Regions from separate parts of the Pseudoalteromonas piratica genome, predicted to be linked through region 4. Evidence: predicted binding sites of a transcription regulator. Region 4 holds the regulator's gene; each other region holds the start of a gene.

The links. Region 4 encodes sigma-54, which starts transcription at its own class of promoters, with help from an activator protein. Its sites were predicted from a motif close to GTTGGCACGNNNNTNGNNT; they were not measured.
Region 1: a site for sigma-54 is predicted at 1,689-1,707, ahead of OM33_RS13260 (DUF2726 domain-containing protein). Genes of this name have one in related genera too.
Region 2: a site for sigma-54 is predicted at 1,537-1,555, ahead of OM33_RS07015 (LPP20 family lipoprotein). Genes of this name have one in related genera too.
Region 3: a site for sigma-54 is predicted at 2,733-2,751, ahead of OM33_RS07065 (flagellar basal body rod protein FlgF). Genes of this name have one in related genera too.

What each region holds. Positions count from the first base shown of each region.
Region 1 covers NZ_CP009888.1:2,866,889-2,871,214, reverse strand. Annotated here, with positions in the region: gene OM33_RS13270 (cobalamin biosynthesis protein) at 1-228, opposite strand, end outside; gene mtnN (5'-methylthioadenosine/S-adenosylhomocysteine nucleosidase) at 229-939, opposite strand; gene OM33_RS13260 (DUF2726 domain-containing protein) at 1,051-1,641, opposite strand; gene OM33_RS13255 (type 1 glutamine amidotransferase family protein) at 1,896-3,722, shown strand; gene OM33_RS13250 (ATP-binding protein) at 3,766-4,326, shown strand, end outside.
Region 2 covers NZ_CP009888.1:1,545,286-1,549,611, forward strand. Annotated here, with positions in the region: tRNA gene OM33_RS07005 (tRNA-Arg) at 1-77, shown strand; gene OM33_RS07010 (flagellar assembly protein T N-terminal domain-containing protein) at 333-1,478, opposite strand; gene OM33_RS07015 (LPP20 family lipoprotein) at 1,591-2,055, shown strand; gene flgN (flagellar protein FlgN) at 2,079-2,492, opposite strand; gene flgM (flagellar biosynthesis anti-sigma factor FlgM) at 2,496-2,813, opposite strand; gene flgA (flagellar basal body P-ring formation chaperone FlgA) at 2,945-3,661, opposite strand; gene OM33_RS07035 (chemotaxis protein CheV) at 3,803-4,326, shown strand, end outside.
Region 3 covers NZ_CP009888.1:1,552,383-1,556,708, reverse strand. Annotated here, with positions in the region: gene OM33_RS07080 (flagellar basal body P-ring protein FlgI) at 1-438, opposite strand, end outside; gene flgH (flagellar basal body L-ring protein FlgH) at 447-1,130, opposite strand; gene flgG (flagellar basal-body rod protein FlgG) at 1,143-1,931, opposite strand; gene OM33_RS07065 (flagellar basal body rod protein FlgF) at 1,950-2,696, opposite strand; gene flgE (flagellar hook protein FlgE) at 2,849-4,171, opposite strand; gene OM33_RS07055 (flagellar hook assembly protein FlgD) at 4,253-4,326, opposite strand, start outside.
Region 4 covers NZ_CP009888.1:461,623-465,948, forward strand. Annotated here, with positions in the region: gene lptB (LPS export ABC transporter ATP-binding protein) at 1-699, shown strand, start outside; gene OM33_RS02000 (RNA polymerase factor sigma-54) at 779-2,275, shown strand; gene hpf (ribosome hibernation promoting factor) at 2,298-2,585, shown strand; gene ptsN (PTS IIA-like nitrogen regulatory protein PtsN) at 2,587-3,045, shown strand; gene rapZ (RNase adapter RapZ) at 3,061-3,912, shown strand; gene OM33_RS02020 (HPr family phosphocarrier protein) at 3,922-4,194, shown strand; gene mgtE (magnesium transporter) at 4,316-4,326, shown strand, end outside.

The DNA.
Region 1 (4,326 bases), 790 kb from region 4:
TAATACTGTTATACAAGATACGATGAGTGTAGTTAGGAAAAGAGAGGAAAATACTTGATAGTATGGCGATGACTTTTCATCATAAATACGCTTGGCTAACTTGCTGACCAACAATCTGAAAAGAGGAGTGGGGTGGTATTCAGCGGGTAAAAATATAAAGGAAGTAATCAGTGCAAGCAGCAAAGTGCTCCATGCACTGATTGAAAAAAGTGGTGGTTCAAACCCCACTTACAGAGTTACCTGCTTTAAGTTATTTAGAAGCGCAATAACCATTTCAGAAGAGTTTTCTGAAGCCTTAACTAAATATGACTCGAATGATTCTGGCGATTCTTTACCAGCAATATCTGAAAGTGAGCGGATAACGACAAAGGGTGTGTCTAATTGATGGCATACCTGTGCAATTGCAGCACCTTCCATTTCCACCGCTAGCATATTTGGAAATTGCTCACGCGTTTTATCGATACGCACAGGGTCACACATAAATGAATCTCCTGTACAAATTTGGCCAACCATGGTTTTAATGCCTTTAGACATTGAGGCAATCGCTTTTTCAGCACTTTCTACTAGAGTTTTATGCGCAATAAATGCTGGTGGCATTTGTGGTACTTGACCCATTTCATAACCAAATGCAGTTACATCAACATCATGGTGGCGTACTTCGCTTGAGATTACCACATCACCAACGTTCAAGCTTTGTTCAAAACCGCCAGCAGAGCCTGTGTTGATAATGCAATCTGGTGCGAAAAGCTCAATCATTAATGTTGTCGCAAGTGCCGATGCCACTTTACCAATACCTGATTGAACCAAAATAACGTCTTGTCCAGCAAGTTGACCTTGATAAAAGGTGAAACTACCTCGTTCTGTAATTTGGGTGTTTTCAATAGCAGCTTTTAAAATTGCTACTTCTGGCTCCATTGCGCCAATAATACCGATTTTCATGTTGGTTATGCCTACTTAAAAAGCGAATAAAAGAAATATGGCGGAATTATAGCTAGGTTAACAACTAATAGACAAACAAAACCCGCAATATGCGGGTTTTAAAAAGAAAACTTATATTTGTGCAAGTGCTGTTGAGGCTGACTTAACTTGTGATGGAGAAAGAACAGGCGTATTTTTAATCGTTGATTTACGAATTGGTTTACTGTTATTGGTTTGTTTACCTAATTTAAACAAGATCGCCTGTCTCACTTCTTGCGCCTTATAGCCTGATTTAACTTTAATGCGAATTAACGGAATACCCGCAGATTCTAGCGCACCGTTTACAAACCAGTCTTTCTTGGCTTTATGGCCGTTTTTACTCGCATTATTTACTAAATCAATTGCTGCAACAATTTTTAAACTGTCTTTATCAAGCAGCACATAATCTAGTTGTTTATTTTGTGCTTTAGCCAGCGCACTACGGCGAGATTTTTCATCAGTACCTGGTTGAAACTCTAAAATATCAATGAGCTTTACTCTACTGACAATTTTATAATCTGAGCCAATTGCTTTCTCTAGCAGGTTCAAAAATGCAGTTTCTACCTGTGTAAATAGGGATTTCTTTTGTGTGAACGGATACGGGTTACCTGAGTGGGTAAATTTTGACGCTACAAAGGCAGCAACCACCACTAGTACTAGGATTAATAACGAAACAAGTTCCATAGATACTCCAAATCAAAACTTTGACGCAAACTTTAACTAGCAAATAAAAGCAATTTTAATGCCAAGGTTATTTAGGGTTTTTCCTCTAATTAATGTCGAATTCCACTGGATAAAGCGCGTGAATACTTGTTACTCGTGACGAACCTAGGTAAAATTTCAAGATTCCGTTGTGCTCATTCGAATTTGGGTATTGCCGACATGCACAGTTCGGTATCTAGATTGACGCAATAAAATAACAATAAATGGTGTTAATTATGCGCTTCCCTCGACTTTGCCTGTTAAATAATATGTTTAGCAAAAACGTAAAAAATGTTGTTAATTCAGTGCTTGCAACCTCTTTGGTTGCTTTGGCTCCACTCACATCTGCTTCAGCAAGTACGTTAGTGCTTTTATCAGATGATCTCACAGTATGTTCTAGTGAAAACAAACGTTATTGCAGTGAAGATGGTAAGAATTCATTTTCTGATGATGTGAAACAAAAAGTTATTTTTGACATAACTGATGAAGCGTTAGTGCGCGTTTCTGAATACCCATGGACTGAACAAGAAGAGCTGAAAAAACAAGTAGCGGACATTTTAAAAGCAGTTAAACCAAAGTTTGAAAATGCAAAACTAACAGAACGCCAGTTTGTTAGGGCATTACGAGGGGTTTCGGTTAATACCTTTGAAGGCACTGTTTCTGGACGAGATGTATGGCAGAGCTTATACGAATTTGAAAAACGTAATTTATTTGATTTACTTGAACAAAAACAAGTCGAAGGCCGCAATAACCGCCTTAGAACTCAAGTAAATCTTGCGCAAAATACTAATGTAGAAGCTGATTTAGCGTATCAAAAGTTATTTGAGTTAAGTTCAGAAATTGCAGGTAACAAGCGTAAACCGCGCATTGCTGTTATCACGGGAACTAACCGTGACCCATATGCAAAAGTTGACTATTACTTAAATCTTTTTGAACAAGTCGGCTTTGATGCAACTTGGCTACCTCTTGATGCGGCAATGCAAACTGCGATCACAGCAAAAGATTATGAAAAAACGGCTTGTGATAGTCTGGAAGATTTTCAAGTAAAACGCTTAGCTAGTTTCCGACGTGAAGTTCTTTACCCTGATTTATTTCAACAGCAAGTGAGTGAATGTAAAAAATCAGAACCCTTGATTGGCACTATTAAACGTATGGACGCGATTTATATCGCTGATGGCAGCCCTCTTTTAAGTTATCACGCTTTTTACACCCCAACGGGTAGCCAAAGTGCAGCGCTTAATAAAATTCTAGATATGTACAAAAACAACGAAGTGTTGGTAGCCATTGAAGGCGGTAGCGTTAATGCTGTGACTAGCGATGCAAAACCGCTAAGCATATTAACCGGTGTAGTGAACGAAGTTAATACTGTTGAACCTGTATCATTCGCTTCAGGTAATGATGCGTGTAGCTTGGGTGCAGATTGCATTGCACTTGAGAGTGAGCGTGAATTCACAGTGGTTGAGTCTGCGATTTTGCCTTTCTTACCTGAGGGCATTATAGACACGCAAGTGTCACAACGAGGTAAACAGTTGCGTGGAATTCATGCTGCACTATTTAGCGCAAATACAAGATTATTTGGCTTGGATAACAAAACTTCTGTAGTGATGCTAAACAAAGAGACCCATTCTGAAATAGAAGTGATTGGCTCTGGTGGCTTGTGGTTGTTTGATGTAACCAAACAAAAGAATCAAGCGGGTGTGCGTGAATTCACAAGTCATTATTTCACCCATGGTGATACGGTCTCACTACGCAATGGCAGTGTGTCTGTAGAGTTTCCTAGCTGGAAGTACGCAACGCAATTAACGGGCTCGCAGCCTCAAGTTACTTCTGCGCAAGCATTTGCACGAAATAACTTTTATAAATTAAATGAAATGATGTGTAAAACGGGTGCAAAACAAGCTCTTGGTAATGATAAGGTGAATGAACAAGAGGTAAGCATTGCAATTTCGCAAAACAGTTCAGCACTCGCTCGATTGGGTGTTGTTAAAGCTCGCGGCAGTGAGTTCCAGGTGTGCTCGCTGTCACAAGTTGCTAATAAATTAACGGTTTCACAAAACCTGTAAGTTTAATATGGTGAGTTATAACTTGGACTATAGTTAACGTATTATGATTAGCTCACCAACCAGCTTTTGGGTATTAGCCCTTAACCGATTAATAGACCGCTTTGGCACTGGTAAGGCTGGAGCGGTAATCTTTATTCTTATTCAGTTAATTGCTCTAGCTGTTGCCTGCACCTATTACTATATTTCATTAGGTAAGATCCCTTGGCTTGAAGTAGTTGGTATGTTGGTGTTTGCAGCCATATTAGCCCCTCTGTTCATTATTTCAATTTTTGATATCAATCATCATCTCAATACTTCAAATAACTATATAGAAAGCGCCACTAAGCAAGAAAAGCTCTTAAACCAAAGCTTAAAAGAAAATATTCGTCGTCTAAATAATGAAATTGACGATAGGAAATTGGCTTTCCAAGCTAAACGCCGTGCAATTGAAGAACTTCGTCGCGAAATTGCTGAACGAAAGCGCACTCAACAAGAGCTTGATGATCAAGAAGTGCTTCTTCGCTCCATTGTGGACTCGTCACCTGATTTATTTTATTACCGTGACAATTCAGGGTGTTTTGCTGGCTGCAACAAGATGTTTGAAGAAGTGATGGGGCTGTCATCT
Region 2 (4,326 bases), 1.1 Mb from region 4:
GTTCCCGTAGCTCAGTTGGATAGAGCATTCGCCTCCTAAGCGAAGGGTCGCAGGTTCAACTCCTGCCGGGAACGCCAAGACTCAACTCTAAAAAACCTTAAACGCTATGGTTTACTTTCATCATTTTACTTTTATTGGTAGTTACTACTGGATATTAGTGTGCAAAAAAGTAGGTAATTACTTTAAAGCCGGGTAGGTTGATCAAATGTTCAATTACTATTTAATGGCTCTTAAAGTGAGTGCATTTAAACTCAGTTTGATACCGTTAATATAACTGTTTACGTTGTTGGTAGTTTTGCATCCACTGAGTAAGATGATTCTTCATACACGCGTTAAAAACTAGCGAGTGTAACCAAATCACCCAATTGCACATTTGCTAGTAATTTATCACCAATGACTTTGGCAATCGCAGTATTTTGATTAACTTGTGTAACTCGAAGCTGATAATCAGTATTTATGATCAATTGCTTCTGATTAAACCCTTTGCGCAATGCGACATGTAACTTTTGACCTTTAACCAAGTTGTTTTCAGAGCCAAGACTAATGATGATTGTGTCATGGTCGATGCTTAAAATTCGTGCTTGTGCGGGGGTACACGCTAAATCACTTGCTAAATCTTGTCCTAACTTTAAGTTGATGTCTGTAATAGCTTGGCCATAAGGCATGGTCCAAAATCTTTCGCTATTCACATCGATTCGAGCTGACTTTTTTGTTTGCCACGTTGCAAAAGTGTCATAGTGCTTTTGCGTTATTAACTCGCCAGTCAGTCCGTTATACAAGGCTGTGTTTAAGGTAAAGAAGCGCTCAAATGCTTTATTTTGCCAAAAAGATAACGATGAGTTTTGTTGCTCACCTAATGAAACATCATCAATCTGAGACACCCACACAAATTGACTGTTATTTTGGTCGGCAATTTGTTGAATTAATTTACTGGTATTCGCATCATGGTGTGCGGTGAATAATGACTTTGTATTTAGCTTGCGATTAATATCAGATTTTGTATTAAATAAATGATTGAATTGAGATAAATGGGTTATCAATTTGTCACTGTAAGCTTTTGGAAGTTCAAATATTTGTCCATAAGTTGCTTGTTCTGGAAACTTAAAACCAGCGCGTGTAATAGCAATATTTTTCTTTAATGATGAGTTTTGACAAGTTTCACTGTCATCAAGAATATCAATTCTCACTGAAATAGATAATGTGTCAGAAGATTGCAGTTCATCAATTACTTCAATTTGATTAATCGCGCCATGTGAGTAAATTTGTGTTGTTGGTGCTTGCCAAATACCGTTTACCACTTGTTGTAAACTTGAAACTTGCGCACCAGAGAAGAGTAATGCTTGTTGGATTGCATCTTCAGTGGCCATTAATCTTGCTTGTTCAATGTTGCCGTTTCTTATTTTGGCTTCACCAGTTGATTCGTACCAAACTGCTTGACTTGAAAAGCTTGCAAACATCATCAGTGCGATTAAGCGCATGGTTTTACTCTCTCATTTTAATGATACCTTGTTTATTCAATTTCTATACCAAGCTTAGACTGGCTCAAAAATTGCTTTTAATAACATAGATTATTTTTCTATGGTGAGTGATATGTCACATTCTTTTTTTCAAACAACCGTTATTGCAGGGTGTATATTATTGGGTGGTTGTAGCCAAATGTTTGATAAACATGTTGAGTATGAGTATCAAACGCCAGAAAATTTCCCGGTATTATATGCAGTTGGCTATGCTCCAATTAGTTTGCAGCCCGGCAGTACCGAACAGCAGAAGGCGATTATGGCGATGAAAGCATCTAAGTTAGAGGCATATCGCGAACTGGCTGAACAAGTGTATGGACAAAAAGTTGACGCGCAAACAAGTGTACAAGGCATGGTTGCAAACAACGACTCGTTAAAGGTACGAGTTCAAGGGGTTGTAAGAGGGGCTAAGGTTGTTAAAAGTTATGCGGTTGGTGATACTTATGCTACAGAAGTTGAGCTGGATATGAAGCTGGTGCACGATCTGTATGTAGGTCAAACTAGACCGAGAAGCGTAAAAAAAGTGACTTACTTTTAGCATGAGTCACTTTTTCAAAACTATTACGCCTTCAACCCTCTGGCGATCGGGTTAGGTAGAGAGATTGATTTACCCGTTTTATCGTATCCAGATTGATTCTTGCCAAATAAAATGTCTTTTAATTTTTGTGACGCTAGTTGACTTTGGTTTGCTGCCACCTGGTTTACATCGTTTTGCTTTTTACAATCAGCAAGTAGCTGATTAATTTGACTGATTTCATCTTTAAAAGATGAGATATCAGTGTCTCCTTGGTCAAAAAGCTTAGCGATATGTTGATCGCGCTGTTGAATTGAACGAAGTGATTCAACTTTGCTTTCTACAACAGATATTAGATTTTCATGATCGCGTGAGACAATAGCATCTAGCTCTTTTTCTAAAAGCTGAGACATGTTATTTAGCTCATCGAGTTGTTGCGATAATATCTGTTCTAAGCTCATTGTTTATCGACCAAAAAGTTTAAATTCTAATTTGTTGATGTTTTCAGCAAGCTTTTCAGCATCAATTTTGTATTCACCATTTGCAATGGCTTTTTTAAGCTCATTCACTTTCTTGTGGTCAATACCAGAAGATTGCTCAGCTTTTTCATTTAGCTTTTTAAGCTGTTGAGCCTGAGGTGTAATGCTTACAGAATCACTTGTTGCTTTAGCTGTCGCAGTATTTACTTGCACTTGTTTTGCTGAGTCAGTTGCTTGCTGTTTGGTATTCTCAAGCCTGACATTAGCCTGGCTGTTTGAACCCTGATTTATTTGATTAACCATGACAATTCTCTCTACTAAGATTTCTCATCCTAGTTATCGGCATTTAAGGTACAACCTTTAGTAAAAAAGTAGATAATTTTTAAAAATTTCTAACTTGTTATTTAACCTGAATTTCATCTTTTAGTACAGCGTTAAATGTTTACTTCAACTTGAAGTGCATTGGTTACTTGGGCCTGAATCTTTTTTCCAGATTTAACATTTCGGATGGCAATATTGTCACCAACTCTGCCATCTTCGAGTGCCTCTCCTTGTGTTTTTATTGTCATGCCCTTAAAACTTGCAAGAATCGTCACTTTATCACCTTTGCACACGTTACAAATGTAATTGTAGTTGATAGATTGACCCGCGCGAACATTACGCTTTGAGCGGCCACCAATCAAAAACTCTTTGGATTTAAATTGATTTGAGCGAGTAAGGTGTTTGGCAACCTTTTTAGTTGTTAAATGTTTGGCTGTAATTTTTTGACCTTTGCTAATTCCTTTAGCTGCAGTAATTACTTCAATTAACTCTTGTTGGCGTGTATGCACGAAAACTTGCCAACTATTTTGATCTAAACACTTAATTTTTATAGTAGATTGCCGATTATTATTAAGTGGATTTGCAGCGCTAAGTTGTAATGGCGTTTTGCAAGAACGTGATTTAATGCGTGAATCTAGCGGTAAGGCTGTGATTGAAAGCTCTGAATTAGTTTGTTGAGCATTCATTTTGTCTCTTTGTTGAGAGACAAAGTCAATCGCAAGTTGCTGCAACTCTAATTTATTATACTCTTTAGCTTTGAGTGAAGTCATAGCAAGAGATGTAATTTGTATTAAAATGAATAAATACAGGTTTTTTTTAAACAAACTCATAATGTTTCGACTATGCTTTATGGGTAAAACAAGGTATAACTAAGTAGTGTCAAAATTATGGCACAGAGGTCGTTATACGGTAGTACAATAACAAAGAAGCAAGAAGCATACCTTTTCATTGCTTCAAGTTAGGAGATTGAAATGGCAGGCATTTTAGATTCGGTTAACCAACGAACGCAGCTCGTAGGCCAAAACAGATTAGAGCTATTACTGTTTAAATTAAAAGGCAGACAGCGCTTTGGTATAAACGTGTTTAAAGTACGAGAGGTTTTACAGTGTCCTAACTTAACTGCAATGCCTAAATCTAATCATTTTGTTAAAGGCGTTGCACATATTCGTGGGCAAACTATTTCAGTTATCGACTTATCTTTGGCTATCGGTGGTCCAGGCATTCAAAACACCAAAGATTGCTTTATCATTATCACTGAATATAACCGTTCAGTGCAGGGTTTCTTAGTTGACTCGGTTGAGCGTATTGTCAATATCAACTGGGAATCGATTATGCCACCGCCTTCTGGTTCTGGCCGCTATTCTTATTTAACCGCAGTGACCGAAATCGAAAAAGAATTGGTTGAAATTCTCGACGTTGAAAAAATCCTTAATGAAATTTGTCCTGTAAATACAGAAGTAAGTGCTGACCTTCTTTCTGACGGCGAAATGCAAAA
Region 3 (4,326 bases), 1.1 Mb from region 4:
TGCACCTAATCCACTTACCACCAAACTTCCCTGAGCAATCGCATACACGTTGCCGTCAACGCCTTTCAAAAAAGTTTGAATTAGCGTACCACCACGAAGGCTCAATGCACTACCAATTGACGAAACCGTTACATCAATAGTTTGTCCTGGCTTTATAAAGGGCGGTAAATCGGCATGCACAGCCACGGCTGCAACATTCTTTATTTTTGGCTTTAAATTCGCCGGTAGCGTAATACCGAAGCTGCTTAACATCGCTTTAAAGCTTTGTTCGGTAAAACTACTTTTTTCGCCTGTACCTGGTAAACCAACAACTAAGCCATAACCTACCAACTGGTTATTTCTCACGCCTTCAACGGCTGTGACATCTTTAATGCGTTCAGCTGATGCCGGAAAATGAATTGCACCAAGTAATACTATAATAAATGCAAAATATCGCATGCTGCCTCCTAAAAAGGATTTAATGGGCTTAGGAAAAATTGTGAAAGCCAACCCGCTTCCTGCGCATCTGCGAGTGCGCCTTTGCCTGAGTATTGAATACGCGCATTAGCAATGCGATTTGACATCACCATGTTATCGGCGCTGACATCTTTCGGACGCACAATGCCTTCTAAGCGAATAAATTCCTCACCCGTATTAAGCGTTAACCATTTTTCACCACGGATAACTAAATTACCATTCGGTAAAACACGCATTACATTGACCGAAATATTACCGTTTAAGCTATTGGATTGGTCCGATTTAGCATCCCCTTTGTAGGAGCCTTCAGAACCGACACCGTACTGCAGTGCATCACCATTAATGGTAATAGCATTTCCACCTAATCCAGTAACAGGAGATAATGAAAAATCGGTTTCACGATCGGTTTCCGTTTTTGCCGTTTTAGAGGCTTGTGTCGATTCACTCAACACAACGGTAATAATGTCACCTTGGCGCAATGCCTTTTGGTCAGAGTAGAGGTCATTTGAGTAGTGAGTATTAAATAGCGACCCAGTGTTTACTTGCGAAACATTGGTGTCTTCTGGATACAGTGGCGCATAATAAGGGTCATCACGTTCGACAAAACGATTCGCGGTGGTGACACACCCACTCAATAACACCCCTGAAACAATTGCTAAAACTAACTTACCCATGGCAATCACCTACTAAAGTTGCTGGTTAATGTAACTTAACATCTCATCAACAGATGAAATGACTTTCGAGTTCATTTCATATACTCGCTGCGTTTCGATTAAGTTAACTAACTCTTCTGTTACATTTACGTTTGAGGTCTCAAGTGAGCCTTGAACAATTACTCCCAAACCATCAATACTTGGATTACCTTGCACTGGTGCCCCACTGACTGCGGTTTCCGTATATAAATTTTGACCCATAGGTTCTAAACCAGACGGATTGATAAAATCCGATATGGTTAACTGACCAATTACAGCATTATCAGCTTGCCCTGCAATACGTACAGACACTTCACCATCTTGAGAAACGATAATCTGCTGCGCATCATCAGGCACATTCATTTCTGGTTGTAACGGGTAACCTGCACCTGATGTAACAATTCGCCCTTCTTCATCTGTAGTAAATTGACCATTGCGCGTATAAGCGAGGCTACCATCCGGCATAGCAACTTCAAAAAAACCTTGTCCTTGAATCATCCAATCCATTGAATTGTCGGTAGTTAACATATTCCCTTGCGAGAAGTTCTTTTGTGTTGCAACCACTTTCGAACCCGCACCAAGCATTAAGCCTGATGGCAACTGAGTATCTTGTGATGAGCGGCCACCCGGTTGGTTAATATTCTGATAGAGCAAATCTTCAAAAATTGCACGACTCTTTTTATAGCCAACTGTACTTGCGTTCGCTAAGTTATTTGAGATCACAGATGTATCGGTTTGCTGCGCATCGATACCTGTTTTACTAATCCACAATGCAGGATGCATACTAACCTCCAAAAACCATTAATAAATTCGCATTAGAGAAGATTGGCTTTCGTCAATTTTCTCAGCTGTTTTCATCATTTTGACTTGTAACTCAAATTGTCGTTGGTGTGAGATCATGCCGACCATCTCATCAACCGGGTTAACATTAGACATCTCTAACGCACCGCTCGTTACAGTCATATTAGGGTCAGTATCAAGCACTTCCCCTTCTTTATTTCTAAATAAGCCATCGAGCCCTTTTTCAAGTGGCTGCACACCATAGGCACTAACTAACTTGAGCCTATCAATATCTTCAATAAAGTTTGCAGGTGCCCCTTGTGGTCTCACTTGGATCATGCCATCTTTCGAAATCTGCACTTTCTCTATTGGCAACGGCAAAATAACCGGACCAGCTTCACCAATTACCGGTAAGCCATTAGCAGTAAAAAGCTGGCCTGTTTCGCTCATCTTTAAATTGCCTGAACGCGTGTAGGCTTCTTCACCATTAGCATCTTGCACAGCTAACCAACCATTTTCGCCAATCGCAATATCGAGTTCTCGACCTGTCATTGACATCGCGCCTGCACTTAAACGCGAACCAGGTCTTTCTTCCATGGCAAAAACACGTGTTGGTAAACCTTCGCCAAATGCTTGCATTGAACGTGCTTGTTCTAAGTCAGCCTTAAAGCCCGTTGTTTTCGCATTCGCGAGGTTATTCGCTTTAACTGCGATACCCAGCATGTTTTGTTTTGCACCTGAGGTGGCGATGTAAAGTAGTTTATCCATCAGCACAGCCCTTTAGTTATCTCTAATAGTTAACTAGAGCAAAAATAGTGCCAATAACGAGGGGTAGAAAATTGACGCTTAAAGAGGAGCATTGAGGGAATAAAAAGGGCTGATAGATCAGCCCATTGAAGAAGTGAATTAGATATTTTAGATTATCGGATCTGTAAAATATTTTGTTGTAGTGTTGAGTTAACTTCTAATGCTCGCGAGTTTGCTTGGAAGTTACGCTGAGCTGAAATCAAATCAACCAATTCGTTGGTTAGGTTAACATTTGACTGCTCAAGGGCACTTGAGTTGATTGTTCCAAGGGTGCCAGAACCTGGTTCACCTGCAATTGGCTCACCTGACGTTAAACTCTCTTTCCAAGCTGTATTACCTACTTGTGATAAACCCTGAGAGTTCGCAAAGCGTACCATAGATACTTGACTGATATAGGTAGAATCACCATTACTGTAAGAAGCAACTATTTTACCATCGGTGCCTATATCAATACCTGTTAAACGTCCTACAGTAGCACCATCTTGTTCAAGCGCTTTTACTTCAAAACGACTTGCATACTGAGTAGGTTGCTTATTTGCAGTACCGGCTTCATCACGCCAATTAATATTAACGTCATTTGGGAAAGTAGCACCATTTGATAAAAGGGCTGATAAATTTCCGGCTGTAAGAGATACTGGATCAAATGTTGTATTTGGTGCCGTTACAGGTGCATTAGGTAAACCACTTGAATCAAATGTAAATGTTGATACAGGAGCTGCAGCCGGGTTAGTACCCGTATTATCAAACTCCTGTCCATCTAAAGTTGCACGAACTTCCCATTGATTATTTGTAGCTGTCTTTAAAAAGAAAAACTGCATAATATGCGGCTCACCCAGCGAATCATAAACGGTTGTTGATGTTGAAGCATTAAATGTAGCAGAATCCGTTGGGTTAAACGGAGCTACGGTTGGTTGGCTTGCGCCCGCATCTAAGTTAAATGATGTATAAACATTATTTGTTGCACGTGGTGCGCCTGATGCATCTGGTATCTGAATCGGAGTTGCAGTACTCAAACTTACCGAAGTCGTATCACCATTTGAAGGGTCAACTGGGAAGCCACGTAAAAAGTTACCTTGTGCATCAACAACAAAGTTATCTTTATTTAGCTTAAATGCACCAGCACGCGTATAGGTATAATCTTGTGATGATAAAGAATCAGTCATTGCAAAATAGCCTTCGCCTGTAATGGCTAAATCAAGGGCATTTTGCGTAAACTGCAATGATCCTTGATTAAATTGTTGTGCAACTACAGTGGTCTGCACACCATCGCCATTTTTTGTCTTGCCTGAACTAAACACTGATGCTGCATAAACATCTGCAAACTCAGCACGTGATTCTTTAAAACCGGTTGTGTTTACGTTTGCAATATTATTTGCTGTTACATCGAGATCTTTTTGTGCTGCTGCCAATCCCGTTAATGCAATATTAAAACTCATAATTCACCTCTAAAATGTGCAGTTTAAAAATAGGTAATTAACTGCTTTACACTAAATTAATATTCAAATTTAATGCCAAGATTAGCCTTGAGCGATTTCTACAACGTCACTCAAATTAACCGAGCCCGCACCAGTATTTAGAACTAGGCCATGTG
Region 4 (4,326 bases):
GCAAAAAGTTATAAATCACGTCAAGTTGTTAAAAATGTTGGTTTAGAAGTAAAAGCCGGCAGTATTGTTGGTTTACTCGGTCCTAACGGTGCAGGTAAAACAACGACGTTTTATATGATTGTTGGTTTGGTTCCAAGTGATATGGGCTCAATTCGCATTGATGATAATGACATAACACTTCAACCTATGCATAGCCGTGCACGATTAGGCATCGGCTATTTACCGCAAGAATCGTCAATCTTCAGAAAGCTTACCGTTTATCAAAACATCATGGCAATTCTTGAAACCCGTAAAGATCTTAATCGCGTACAACGAGAAGAAGCGCTCGACGATTTACTTGAAGAATTCAACATCGGCCATATTCGCGACTCACAAGGTATGGCACTTTCCGGTGGTGAACGCCGACGTGTTGAAATCGCTCGCGCTTTAGCCGCAAACCCTAAATTTATCCTGTTAGATGAACCTTTTGCTGGTGTTGATCCTATTTCAGTGATAGATATAAAGAAAATAATTGAGCATTTAAAAAATCGCGGCATTGGCGTACTGATTACTGACCATAATGTGCGTGAAACCCTTGATGTATGTGAGAAAGCTTATATTGTTTCTCACGGAGAATTAATTGCATCAGGCACGGCGGAAGACGTTTTAAATAACCAAAAAGTTCGTGATGTATACCTAGGTGAACAATTCAGACTATAGTAATAGTGAAAGCACTTCCTAATTGGAGTTGAATTGTTAACCAACAGCTTGAGAAATAGAGAAGGATTAGAATAACTACATGAAGCAATCGCTACAGCTTCGCCTTGGGCAGCAACTAACAATGACTCCGCAATTGCAGCAGGCAATACGCCTACTGCAATTAAGCACGTTAGATTTGCAACAAGAAATACAAGAAGCCCTAGATGCCAATCCTTTACTGGAAGAAGACAACGATTTCAGTGACGACACCAACAATAATGAAAACACTGAATCGAGTGCTGATGACTCAACAACGAGTGATGACTTCGAAGCACCTGTTAGCCAATCTGAAATAGAATCCAGCGACGCCTTAAACAACGAAAACCTTTCCGACGACCTTGCTATGGACGTCTCTTGGGATGATTACATCAGCGCTGCGCCAGTTTCAGTGAGCAGTGCACCGGCACCAGAAAATGACACCATCTACCAAGGCTCAACAAGCGAGTCACTGCAAGACTATCTTATGTGGCAATTACGCTTGACGCCGTTTAGCGATAACGATGAAGTAATCGCAACCACTATCGTCGAAGCTGTGGATGATTCAGGTTACCTTACGCAAAGTACAGAAGAAATTTTAGAAGCAGTACAAAAGTCTGAAGATCAAGAGCAAATTGAACTAGATGAAATTGAAGCGGTACTGAAACGCGTTCAGCTTTTTGATCCTGTTGGCATTGCTGCTCGCTCGCTACAGGAATGTTTATTGATCCAACTCAATCAGTATGACAAAAATACTCCTTGGCTAAGCGAAACAAAAAGCGTAATCTCAAACCATATGGAACTTTTAGGGTTAAGAGACTATCGTACCATTATGAAGAAGGCCAAACTCAAAGAACCTGAGTTAAAAGAAGTCTTAACATTAATACATAGCCTTAATCCAAAACCAGCTGAAAGCATCATTCGTGAAGAACCTGAATATGTGGTGCCAGACGTTTCAGTAAAGAAAATAAAAGGCCGCTGGCGTGTTGAATTAAACAATGACAGTATGCCAAAAATACGGGTAAATGAGCAGTATGCTGCACTGACTCGCTCAATGAAGTCAGGTACTGACAGCCAATTTATTCGCAACCATTTACAAGAGGCTAAATGGTTTATTAAAAGCTTAGAAAGCCGCAATGACACTTTATTAAAAGTAGCCAATTGCATTGTTGAACAACAACAGGCATTCTTTGAATATGGCGATGAAGCTATGAAACCAATGGTTTTAAATGATGTCGCCGAAATGGTGGAAATGCATGAATCGACTATATCGCGAGTAACAACGCAAAAATACATGCATACACCACGTGGCATTTACGAATTGAAGTACTTCTTTTCAAGCCACGTTAGCACAGAAAATGGGGGTGAGTGCTCATCCACAGCGATTCGAGCACTGATCAAAAAGTTAGTAGCTGCAGAGAATCCTGCCAAGCCATTAAGTGATAGCAAGATTACTGACCTACTAGCTGAACAAGGAATTAAAGTGGCGCGACGCACAATCGCTAAATATCGTGAGTCGCTATCCATACCACCGTCTAATCAGCGCAAATGCCTGATCTAGACCATATAGAAGGAAAATGCTTATGCAATTAAACTTAACAGGTCGTCACGTAGAAATTACTGATTCTTTAAGAGACTATGTCACTAACAAATTTGCAAAACTTGAGAGGCATTTTGATCACATCAATAACGTGCACGTTATTCTAGATGTTGAAAAGTTATCACAAAAAGCAGAAGCAACGATGCACGTTAATGGCGGTGAACTGTTCGCATCTGAAGCACAACAAGATATGTATGCAGCAATTGATGGCTTGGTCGACAAACTTGATCGCCAAGTAATAAAACATAAAGAGAAATTATCTCGCCATTAAAATGAAATTAACTGATATTATTGCTGAGGACTGCGCTAAAACCGCGGTCCTTTTTAATAGCAAAAAACGTCTCTTCGAATTTATAAGTGATCTCGCACATCAACATGCGCCAGACATTACTTCTCAAGAGTTTTTAGACGCTTTACTACAGCGTGAAAAACTCGGCAGTACAGGTATTGGTAAAGGACTTGCAATACCCCATGGTCGTATTGATGGCCTGCAAAACACTATTGGCTTTTTAATTGTAAATCAATCACCTATCCCTTTCGATGCCATTGATGACAAAGACGTTGATGTGTTTGTTGTACTGCTCATACCAGAGCAAAACTGCCAACAACATCTACAGACTTTAGCCACTATCGCTGATAAACTAAAAGACAAGCAATTTTGTCGTCAGCTACGTCATGCTGAGAACAATCATCAGCTTTATCAAGTTATTAGCAGTGAAGCGAGTAACTAACGTTAGGAGATTTAAGTGCAGCTAATTTTAATCAGTGGCCGTTCAGGCTCGGGTAAAACCGTTGCCCTAAGAGTATTGGAAGACCTCGGCTATTATGTTGTTGATAACATCCCTGTAAACCTGTTACCTTCTTTAATCCGAACTGTTTCCGACAAATATGACAAAATCGCTGTAAGCGTTGATGCACGGAATATGACAAAAGAGCCGGAAGAGATTGAAGAAGTACTCGATTACCTTCCAGGTTTTGCCACCCCAACACTATTTTATCTCGACAGTGATGAGCACACGCTGATTAAACGCTTTTCAGAAACTCGCCGGTTACACCCGCTGTCTCTAAATAATATTTCGCTCGAAGAAGCGATTGAAGCCGAGAAAAAGCTGCTTGATCCCATTGCATCAAAAGCCGATATATTTATCGATACTACTGATTTAAGTGTTCACCAGTTAGCTGATAGTATTCGTGAAAAAATACTTGGTAAAAAATCGAACCAGTTAATTATTACGTTTGAATCATTTGGCTACAAGCATGGTATTCCAAAGCATGCGGACTATGTCTTCGATGCGCGATTTTTACCTAACCCCCACTGGGAGCCACATTTAAAACCGCTTACTGGACTTGATCAGCCAGTTATTGATTTTCTTGCTAATCAACCTGTTGTGCACAAGTTTGCGTGGCAAATACAGACATTTATTGAAACCTGGTTACCTCATTTAGAACGAAATAACCGCAGCTATTTAACTGTAGCTATTGGTTGCACTGGTGGACAGCATCGCTCTGTTTATTTGGCGCAAACTCTGGCCGAAAGTTTTGCTAAGCATCATAAAAATGTAAAAGCGCATCATCGCGAGCAAACCAAGTCTAAGTGAGTAGGTAATATGGCAATCGAAAAGAACTTTTTGATTATCAACAAACTGGGGTTGCATGCGCGTGCAGCAACCCAATTGGCCAAACTAGCAATGGCATTTGATGCCAAAATTAGCCTTACTCAAGGTGATAAAACAGCTGATGCTGATAGTGTATTAGGCTTAATGCTACTTGAAAGCTCGCAAGGAAAAGAAGTATTAGTCCGTTGCGATGGACCCGACCAAGATGCTGCTCTTTCAGCAATCGGTAATTTAATTGAAGCCAAATTTAACGAAGACGAATAAACTACTCACTTAATTAAAACTTTTAACAGCATTAATGCTACAATAAATTAAGACAAGTAAACTCTATAAATCAAAGAGTTGCAAACATTCACTCCAAACATCAAATTATTATAGGGTGAACATGCCAGAAGC